DNA from 2 places in the Sulfitobacter sp. TCYB15 genome. Region 1 is predicted to be linked to the other one. Evidence: riboswitches for the same ligand, from Rfam matches in the RefSeq annotation. Region 1 holds a riboswitch; the other holds the start of a gene.

Region 1 (5,186 bases):
CTGCACATCAGCCAGCACACCATGCGCAATATCCGGCAGAACCTCTTCTGGGCCTTTGGCTATAACGCGCTGCTGATCCCCGTTGCAGCCGGTGTGCTCTATCCGCTGTTCGGCGTGCTGCTGTCGCCCGTGCTTGCCGCCGCCGCCATGGCATTGTCGAGCGTCTTTGTCCTGTTCAACGCCCTGCGCCTGCGGTGGATCGCCGCCGCAGCAACCGCCTAATTCAACGAAAGGAGACGTCTATGAACATCGGTGACGTGTCGAAAAGCGCAGGTCTGCCTGCCAAGACCATCCGCTACTACGAAGACATCGGTCTGATCACGCCCGCGCGTGACACCAACGGGTATCGCAGCTTTTGCGACAGCGACGTGCACAAGCTGACGTTTCTGGGCCGTGCGCGGGCCTTGGGCTTCACGATCGAGAATTGCCGCGACCTGCTGGCGCTTTGGGATGATCAGGATCGCGCCAGCGCCGATGTCCGTGCCATCGCCCAGCAACATTTGGCGCAGATCGAAAGCAAGATCGCGGACCTGCAAGATATTCGTCAGACCTTGACCCATCTGGTGCATGAATGCGCTGGCGATGACCGCCCCGACTGCCCGATCTTGCAACGGCTCGAAAAGCTGTAGTGCGCGTGTCTACCGGCGCAGCAGGTAGATATCCATGATCCAGCCATGGGCGGCGCGGGCCTCTGCCCGTGTTGCGATGATGCGGTCGCAGACCTGATCCAGCGGGCCTGCGATGCGACGCTCGTTCGGCATGCCGGCATAGGCGGTCCACCAGATGTGTATGTCGCTGTGCTGCCGCAACACCTCGAAGGCGCAGGTGCCGTCCAGCATGACGGCAATCGTATCCACACCCTGCGGCCAACCATGATCGCGCAGCTGCCGTCCGGTGGTGATCGTGACGGGATTGCCGATGGTGTTCAGCGGGATCGCATGGCCCGCCGTCAGTACCTGAAGCGAGGTAATCCCCGGCACGACATCGACGGTGAGTGTGACGACCTTTTGCAACCGCTCCGCAATGCGCAGGGTGCTGTCATACAGCGATGGATCCCCCCAAACGAGAAAGCCGACACGGCCGCCTTGGGGCAGGGTGCGCTGCATCTCGGCCAGCCAGACCTGTGCAATGGCATCATGCCAATCGTGGACGCCCGCGTGATAATCAGGGTTGGCGGCGTCGCGTTTGGGCAGGGTGAATTCGTGAATTTCAGGCCCGTCCGACCGCAGCACCTGGGCGCAAATCTCGTGCCGCAGGCCAGCCAGATCATCCTTGCCCGCGCCCTTGGACGGGATCAGGATCACATCGCAGGCATTCAGCGCGTCGATGGCTTGTAATGTCAGGTGTTTGGGATTGCCGGACCCGATGCCGATCAGTGAAAGCGTAAACATCTTGAGGCTCCGGCAGGGGGTGACGCGGCCCGCAGAGTAGGGGGCCGCGTCGGGTCTTGGATTATTCAGCGGCAGTCTGTGTCAGACGTTTGGTGAACAGCGCGCTGCCTGCGAAATCGCGCAGGGTTTTCGCGGCGGCGAGCACGGCCAGATCCACCAGCGGCTCGATCAGGATGACCATCATATAGGCCCCGCCAAAGCTGGCTACAGCGGCGATGTTGCTGGCGGCAAAGCCCTGACCGTAGATGGCCCAGAACGCCACCCAGCCCACAACGCCCGCCTGAAACGCGGTCGACAGCTTGAGCGCTTGAACATAGGTCAGATCAACATAGGCGGTGTTGGGCGCAATGATGCGTTTGGCCAGCGCCGAGACCATGAACAAGGGCACCAGCAGCGTGGTGACGTTCATCGTGTATTGCGGCAGGTCGATGGGGGCAAAGAACACGCCCTGCGCCAGCAGACCAAGCGCCAGACCGGCAGCCGCAGGGGCCACGCCGAACAGCAGGAACAGGGTCGACCCTAGGATCAGGTGCACTTCGCTCACGCCCACGGGGAAATGCGGGAAGACCTGAAAAAAGACAAAGGTCAGCGCGGTGGCCACCATGGCCCCGCCAGCAAAAGGCACGACGCCTTTCTCACGGACAGAGTCCATTGCGGTTTTCGCGGTATAGGCCGCAGCACCGGCGGCGGTGCCATAGGACAGGACCAGCTTGGCGCCGGTCACGACTTCGGGTTCGATATGCATATTCAGGTCTCCTTACCGTCTTCCCCGACGGCATAATGTGAAAGCCGCCCCGGGGGGGCAGCCAGTTGGATCGGGGATCATCCCCATGACGGCAGGTCTCCTGACTTTGTGCGTCCATGCGTGCCGCGCCTTCCCAGGCGGTCTGGCCCAGTGGCAATGCGGGTTGCTCTTCACTTACAGGTGCGGGGGCAGTTCCGGATTTGGCACCTTTGCTTTGGCACCGCACCGTATTCCCTTTTCACCCCGATTGCCCGAAGGCGCACGGGGAACCGTCCGGAATAGGTGGTCATTTTCGGGCCGGTTTTGTCAAGTCATCTATTCGGTCAAAGGCCCGTAAAGGATCAGCGCAGGCGCTGACGTTGCGGGATCTAGCGGCAGATGGGCAAGGCTTTCCACGGTGTGGCGGCTCAGCTTTTGATCGGGGGTCGATACCGCCTCTGCCAGCAGGGCAGGGGTCGAGGGGGGCAAGCCCGCCTCGATCAGCCGCGCGGCGAAATCCGCAAAGGTGCGCCGCCCCATGTAGACGACCGTGGTCGCCGTAGGGTCGGCCAGCGCCGCCATATTCAGATCTTCGGGCAAGGCACCCGATTCGCCGTGGCCGGTGATGAATTGCACCCGCCGCGCGGTCAGCCGCCGGGTCAGCGGGATCATCGCCGCCGCCGCCGCCGAAGACGCCGCCGTGACGCCGGGGATGATCTCGAAGGCGACGCCTGCCGCTTTCAGCGCGGTCAGCTCTTCTTCAAGCCGGCCAAACACGCCCGCGTCCCCGCTTTTGAGCCGCACCACCCGCGCGCCGGTCAATGCGTGTTCGACCAGCAGGCGGCTCACGTGATCCTGCTTCGGAGACAGCCGTCCGGCGCGTTTGCCCACCCCGATCAGATCCGCCTCGGGCGAGACATGTTCAAGGATAGGACCCGCCGACAGATCGTCGAACAGCACGACTTCGGCCTCTTGCAACCGCTTTACCGCCTTCACGGTCAGCAGTTCAGGATCACCTGGACCGGAGGATACGAAAGAGACAAAACCGCTCATGACGCCCCCGCAATCAGGTGAAAGAACGTGCCGGTGGCATGGCCGCGGCGCGAGCCTGTCTCGGGCACTTCGGCCCCATTGGCATCGACCACCCGCGCCAGCGGCGTATCTGGTTGCGACAGGATCGTAGAATAGTGGAATTCATGCCCGCGCAACCGCGCGCCCGCGTCATAGCCGGGGCCGGGTTCGTTCAGCGTGGCAAGCCGGTAGCCCAGATGCATCTTGCGCTTCTCATAGCTGGTTTCCAGCCCCAGCAGCCCCGCCATCTGGTGCCGCACGCCTTCCTTGTCGACCAACCCGGCCCCCATCGCCATATAGCCCCCGCATTCCCCATGCACCGGGCGCGTCGTGGCGAACTGTTGCAGGCTGTCGCGGAACTGCGCGGCAGCGGCAAGGCGTCCGGCATGCAGCTCGGGATAGCCACCGGGCAGCCAGCAGATGTCGGCGCTGTCGTCCGGTGCCTCATCCGCCAGCGGCGAGAAGGGCAACACCTGCGCACCCGCGGCGATCCAGTGGTCCAGCAAATGCGGATAGATGAACGAAAACGCGGCGTCCTTGGCCAAAGCGATCCGTTGACCGGGGGGCGGGGGCAACACATCTGGCCCGTCGGGGATACTGCGCCCTTGGGCGGCAGAGACGATCAGATCAAGATCGATATGCTGCGCGATGAAGTCACCTGCCGCATCCAGCAGCTTCATCAGCTCGGGCTGTTCCTCGGCCTGCACCAGACCCAAGTGACGTTCCGGCAGCGTGACCGATCCCTGTCGGGGCAGCGCGCCCAGAACGGGGATGCCGACCTGCTCCATCCCCAGACGCAGCAGCGCCTCGTGGCGGGGGCTGGCGACCTTGTTCAGCACCACACCCGCGACATGCACATCCGGGCGCATCGTCTTGAACCCAAGGGCGGTGGCCGCAGCCGATTGCGCCTGACCCGATACATCCAGCAGCAACACCACCGGCCAGCCCGTCATGGCAGAGATATCCGCGCTCGCCCCGTTCGAGGTTTCCCCCGGTTGCGCCACACCATCGAACAGCCCCATTGACCCTTCGATCAGGGCCAGATCGCCGCCATGGGCGGTGCCGATCAGATTGCACAACACGCCCGAGCCCATGGCCCAGCTATCGATATTATAGGACGACCGCCCGCAGGCCGCGCGGTGGAAACCGGGGTCGATGTAATCCGGCCCGCTCTTGAACGGGCGCACGTCGACGCCGCGACGGCTGAGCGCGTTGAGCAGGCCCAGCATCAAGGTGGTCTTGCCCGTGCCCGACGCCGGGGCCGAGATCATCAGGCCCTTGGGCAGTTGCGTTGTCTCGATCATTCTGTGCCCTCTGGAAAGCGCGGCTCTGTGCCCACGGGGCGGAAACGGCGGTCGTAATCGCCAGCGTACAGACAGCTTTCGCGGAACTCCTCTGCCGTCAGCGCGCGGCCGACAAGGATCAGCGCCGTGCGCCCGCGTTCGCCGTCGGTGGCGTCAATCACGCTGCCCAAGGTCGCCCGCACCACCCGTTGATCCGGCCAGCTTGCGCGCCAGACGATGGCGACGGGGCAGTCTTCTCCGTAATGAGGGGTGAGCCGCGCGACCACATCATCCAGCACATGTACCGACAGGTGGATCGCCAGCGTGGCACCCGTGGCGGCGAAATTCTCGAGCGTTTCACCCTCGGGCATGGCCGAGGCCCGCCCCGAGGTCCGCGTCAACACCAGCGACTGCGCCACACCGGGCAGCGTCAGCTCGTTCCCCAAAGCGGCGGCGGCAGCGGCAAAGGCGGGCACGCCGGGGGTGATGTCATAGTCGATGTCCAACTCGCGCAAGCGGCGCAGCTGCTCGCCCATGGCGGACCAGACCGACAGATCACCCGAATGAAGCCGCGCCACATCCTGCCCCGCATCATCGGCGGCCTTGATCTCTGCCATGATCTCGTCCAGCGACAGCGACGCGGTGTTCACGATCTTCGCATCCGCAGGGCAGTAGGACAGCAGCTCAGACGGGATCAGCGATCCGGCATACAGACAC
Region 2 (5,186 bases), 1.5 Mb from region 1:
ACCGTTGGGCTGCTGGAAATCGACCTGTCCCCTGCGCACTTCAAAGGGCTGTCGCTGCATATCATCTTTATGCTGCTTCCAATGCTTGCCAACCAAGGCCGTGCAAAGCACGGGGAGATCCTCACCAAACTGGCAGAGATTGTGGACGCAGGGGCGCTGAAGCCCTTGCTTGATGACCAGAGATTCGACCTTGATACGGTGGGCGGGGCCTATGACCGCCTGACCAGCGGGCAAGCCATCGGCAAGGTGGTCGTAGACGTCTGATCATAGCACCAGACTTGTGCAAAGGAGCTGCCAACGCACAGGCGATGGCAGCCCCTTATTGGCCCATTTCAACCGGAAACTGCTGGGCATCCCCCCATTGGCGCGGGGATTGCCCGTACATCCGCCTGAATTCGCGACTGAATTGCGACGGGCTGACGTATCCCACATCGACCGCCGCTTCGTTCACGGACATGCCGCCTGCGATCTTCATCGCCGCATTGTTGAGCCGCATGGATTTGACAAACTGGATCGGGGCCATCGTCGTCACCTGCTTGAACTTGCGGTGAAAGGCGGCGCGGCTCATCCCGGCGCGGGACGCCATATCATCAATAGAGATCGGCGCGTCCAGGTGAGAGGATACATGCGCGATCGACCGTGCGATCGCATTGCCCGCGCCGAAGGCCTGTCTGGCAAAACGCCCTGCCTCCCCCTTCAGGATCGCGTAGTAAAGCTCGCGCAGCCGTGCCTCGCCAAGGATCGCCGTATCCGCCGGATTGCCACCCAATTGCAGCAAACGCAGCAGCGCGTCGGCAAAGGCATCATCCCAAGCGGCCAGCCTGATCCCCTGCGCGCGCAAACCGCCTTTGACCTCGGGAATCACATTGCCGGTATTTTCCATCTCCATCGACAGTTCTGTCATCATCCGCTTATCGAGCGAAATGATAACCCCGTAGAGCGGGCTTTCGGCAGAGGCGGTCGGCGTGCCCGCCTTCACCGGCATCGACATCGGGCAGCACATATATCGGCTGTCGTCATAAATGTACCTCTGCCCGTCCAGCACGGCCTCTTTCGCGCCGCTGACGATAGCAATAACGCTGGGTTCATAGACCGCCGGCACGCAAGGAATCGCCTGCGTGGCCCGAAACAGGCGCACCCCGTCAATGCCGGTTCCCGTCAGCCCCTCTTGGGTCGCGTTGTTTCGGATTAGCTGTCTGATCTGGTCTTTGCTCATGAGGGCAATCTACTGCGTCACATCCGCTTTTCGCAAGCGCGTGATACAATCAGGCAAGTATTCGCGACGATCTCGCCTGTTTTGAGAGCCAACCGAGAGCTATTTACCCTTCAACACCAAACACAGCGCGCATCGCTGCCGCGCTGACATCGAAAAGGAACATGACGATGAAGGACACGACTTTCGGACCCAAAGGCTGGACACCTGATCGCCTTGGATCGCTCAAGGGGAAAACATATCTCATCACCGGCACGACGGCCGGTGCGGGCTTTCAGGCCACGCGCATCCTGCTGTCCAAGGGGGCAAAAGTCGTCATGCTGAACCGCAACGCCGACAAATCCATCGCCGCGGTCAAAACGCTCAAGGACACGTTCGGTCCCAACGCCGAGGTGAGCTTTGTGCGGATGGATCTGTCAGATCTGGCCAGCGTGCGCGCCGCGGCGGAGGAGGTACAACGCACCGTTCCCCGGATTGACGCGCTGATCTGCAACGCAGCCATCGCACAGGTGCCGACACAGCAACTGACCGTTGACGGGTTCGAAAGCCAGCTTGGCACCAACCACTACGGACACTTCCTGCTGTGCGGGATGCTGTTTGATCGCATTCAGGAAAGTGCGGGCCGGATCGTTGTGGTGTCCAGCCTCGGGTACAACATGGGGATCAAGACGATACAGTTCGACGACATGAACTGGGACAAGAACTATAGCGCCAACGCGGTCTACAGCCAAAGCAAGCTGGCGCAGATGATGTTTGCCTATGAGCTTCAGGACCGGCAGAAAGCCACCGACAGCCGCGTTGAAGTGTACGTCTGCCACCCCGGCGCGTCGGCGACCTCGCTGATCAGCACAAGCGGCGGGCTTTTCACACGGGTCACCTGGTGGATGATGAGCAAGACGCCAATGGTGCAATCCGCCGAAAAAGGCGCGTATCCCGAGGTCATGTGCGCGACCGAAGACGGGTTGGCACAGCGCGCGCTTTATGGCCCGACCGGATGGCTGCAAACCGGAGGGCCCGTTGGCAAAGGCACGCTGAACCCTCATGCCTACGACAAACCCGTGATGGAGAAACTCTGGACCGTCTCCGAAAAAGCGACGGGTCTTCACTGGGAAATCTAAGGGAAACGCGCGCCCGCATCCCGAGCGCAGCGCGCGTTTCACGCGACGATCCCCCCTCGCCATACGCCCCTTGAAGTACGGCATTAAAATCTGTGATTTTTTTGCCGTATTTCCCCGCTTTCTCATGCGGCTTGCACTTGCGCCCGCCGATGGCTTTGCCTAAAGAAGCGCTCACAAGTTAAGTGGCCCGTTCGTCTATCGGTTAGGACGTCAGGTTTTCAACCTGAAAAGAGGGGTTCGACTCCCCTACGGGCTGCCACTTGGTTTTCCATCCCTTTGTTATTTGCCTCTCGCCCGTTCTGCGGAACCGTGGCCTGCGTTATTTGCCTTTGTCCCGCGATGACGACCGCAAAAACGCAACTTGACGGGTGGGCGGACAACTGTCATCGAAACCGGGTCGGTTTCCTTCGGGAAATAATAGGGAATTCGCCATCCGCGCTTTGGTGTGGATGAACCGGAACTGCCCCCGCAACTGTAGACGGTGAGCTACCTCCATCATGCCACTGGGCCTCAAGGTCCGGGAAGGCGGGGACAGCCGCGATCCGTCAGTCAGGAGACCTGCCGACACTGAACCTGAAACACCGGGCGGGGTTGCTCGGGAGAGGATGATGATGGGACCGGATCTTACCACACGCGCAGACCAAAATGCGCCCGCGCGCCATTTGGCTGGCCCCTTCTCTTTCTATTCAAAGACCCCGGCATCGGACCAACCGGAGCCCTTGATATGAAACCAGTTTTTTCCAGCCTGACCCTGATTGCGAGCCTTGCGGGCAGCACCGCGCTTGGCGCAGAGACAGACTATCCGCTGACCATCGACAACTGCGGCCATACGCTCAGCTTTGACGCGGCCCCCCAGACCACTGTGACCATCGGGCAATCCACGACAGAGATCCTGTATCTGCTGGGCCAGCAGGACCGGATCGCGGGAACCTCTGTCTGGTTCAGCCCCGTTTTGCCAGAGTTCAAAGAGACAAACGATGCGATTGAACGGCTGGCGGACAACGACCCCAGCTTTGAAAGCGTGTTGGGCAAACGCCCCGATCTGGTCACCGTTATGTATGAATGGCATGTCGGCCCCGAAGGTATGGTCGGCACCCGCGACAGCTTTCACGAGGTGGGCGTGCCGACCTATGTGATGCCCACCGATTGCGCGGCCAAGGATAACTCTGTCGGCGCGGACGGCACGCGATCTGAACTGTTCACGACCCAGCAGCTGTATACCAGCATCGAAGAGCTCGCCCGTATCTACAACGCGCAAGACGCCGGTGCCACGCTGCTGGCAGACCTGCAATCGCGCGAGGCAAAGGCGGTCGAGAAAGCCAAATCGCTGAACCTGCCCCAAGGCACCTCGGCGCTGTTCTGGTTCTCGTCGTCCGAGATGGCGGCGGACCCTTATGTGGCAGGTCAACAGGGTGTGCCCGCCTATATGATGGACAAGCTTGGCGTCGAAAACGTCGTGACCTCGGCCGAGGAATGGCCGCTGGTCGGATGGGAGACTCTGGCGAAATCCGACCCGACCTTCATCGTGCTCGCCAAAATGGACCGTCGCCGCTTCCCCGCGGATGACATCGAGAAAAAACGCACCTTCCTGATGAACGACCCCGTCGCCCGCGAGATGACCGCGGTGAAAGAGGGCCGCATCATCACCATGGACGCCCATGCGATGGACCCGACCGTGCGTGCGATCTATGCGCTGGAAACGATGGCTGACGCGCTGTCCGGTTTCGATCTAGCCAAATGACCGCAATCGACCGCTCTGTGATGCGCAGGCCGCAGTGGCACTGGTGGGTGATCATCCCGCCGGTGCTGCTGGCCGCATTGCTGTTTGGTGCGGCCATCGGCGAGGTCTCTATCCCGCCGCTGGTGGTGCTGAAGGTGCTGGCCAACAAGGCGCTGAACGCGGGCTATGCGGTGGACAAGATCGACGAGGGCATCGTGTGGAACTACCGCATGGCGCGGGCCGTGGTGGCGATGTGCTGTGGCGCCGGTCTGGCGCTGTCGGGCGTCGTGTTGCAAGCACTGCTGCGCAATGCGCTGGCGGATCCCTATCTGCTGGGCATCTCCGCGGGGGCGTCCACGGGTGCTGTGGCGGTGACCATCCTCGGGCTGGGGGGTGGTGCCATCTCGCTGTCTATCGGTGCGTTCAGCGGGGCGCTGGTGGCCTTTGCCTTTGTCGCCTTGCTGGCGCAGGCGGCAGGGGGCGGTGTGGGTCTGCAAGCCGCGGGCGTGATCGTGCTGGCCGGTATTGCGGGCAGCCAGATGTTCAACGCTCTGACCGCGCTGATGATCACGAAATCGGCCAATGCCGAACAGGCCCGTGCCATCATGTTCTGGCTTTTGGGGAATATGTCGGGCGTGCGCTGGCCCGATGTACTAAGCGCCCTGCCCGCGGCGATGATCGGGCTGCTGGCCTGCCTGTGGCACGCCCGCGCGCTGGATGCCTTTACCTTCGGCAGCGACAGCGCCGCGTCCTTGGGCATTCCGGTGCGCCGCGTGCAGCTGCTGCTGATCGGCACGGCGGCGCTGGTCACGGCGGTAATGGTCTCGGTGGTGGGTGCGATCGGCTTTGTCGGGCTGGTGATCCCCCATGCCATGCGTATCGTCGTGGGGCATCGTCACGCGATCCTTGTGCCTGCTTCCGCACTGGCGGGGGCGGTGTTTCTGGTCTTTGCCGATGTAATTTCGAGGGTGATTGTACCGGGCCAAGTACTACCCATCGGCGTGGTGACCGCTTTGGTCGGCGCGCCGGTCTTTGCACTGATCCTGATTGGCAAAAGGACGTCGCCATGATTCTGTCCTGTCACGAACTGGGCTGGCGGGTGCGCAACCGCGCCATCGTCGATGACGTGTCCCTG

The links. Region 1 has a riboswitch for cobalamin ahead of ABM428_RS14330 (energy-coupling factor ABC transporter permease). Riboswitches for the same ligand answer to the same signal wherever they lie in the genome.
Region 2: another riboswitch for cobalamin. It lies ahead of ABM428_RS07025 (ABC transporter substrate-binding protein); the one in region 1 lies ahead of ABM428_RS14330 (energy-coupling factor ABC transporter permease).

What each region holds. Positions count from the first base shown of each region.
Region 1 covers NZ_CP159193.1:2,945,242-2,950,427, reverse strand. The annotation lists gene ABM428_RS14345 (heavy metal translocating P-type ATPase) at 1-222, shown strand, start outside; gene cueR (Cu(I)-responsive transcriptional regulator) at 243-629, shown strand; gene cobF (precorrin-6A synthase (deacetylating)) at 639-1,391, opposite strand; gene ABM428_RS14330 (energy-coupling factor ABC transporter permease) at 1,453-2,136, opposite strand; cobalamin riboswitch at 2,209-2,425, opposite strand; gene cobA (uroporphyrinogen-III C-methyltransferase) at 2,452-3,168, opposite strand; gene ABM428_RS14320 (cobyrinate a,c-diamide synthase) at 3,165-4,490, opposite strand; gene cobM (precorrin-4 C(11)-methyltransferase) at 4,487-5,186, opposite strand, start outside.
Region 2 covers NZ_CP159193.1:1,468,723-1,473,908, reverse strand. The annotation lists gene ABM428_RS07045 (zinc-dependent alcohol dehydrogenase family protein) at 1-264, shown strand, start outside; gene ABM428_RS07040 (AraC family transcriptional regulator) at 320-1,216, opposite strand; gene ABM428_RS07035 (SDR family oxidoreductase) at 1,384-2,331, shown strand; tRNA gene ABM428_RS07030 (tRNA-Glu) at 2,516-2,590, shown strand; cobalamin riboswitch at 2,713-2,912, shown strand; gene ABM428_RS07025 (ABC transporter substrate-binding protein) at 3,056-4,072, shown strand; gene ABM428_RS07020 (iron ABC transporter permease) at 4,093-5,121, shown strand; gene ABM428_RS07015 (ABC transporter ATP-binding protein) at 5,118-5,186, shown strand, end outside.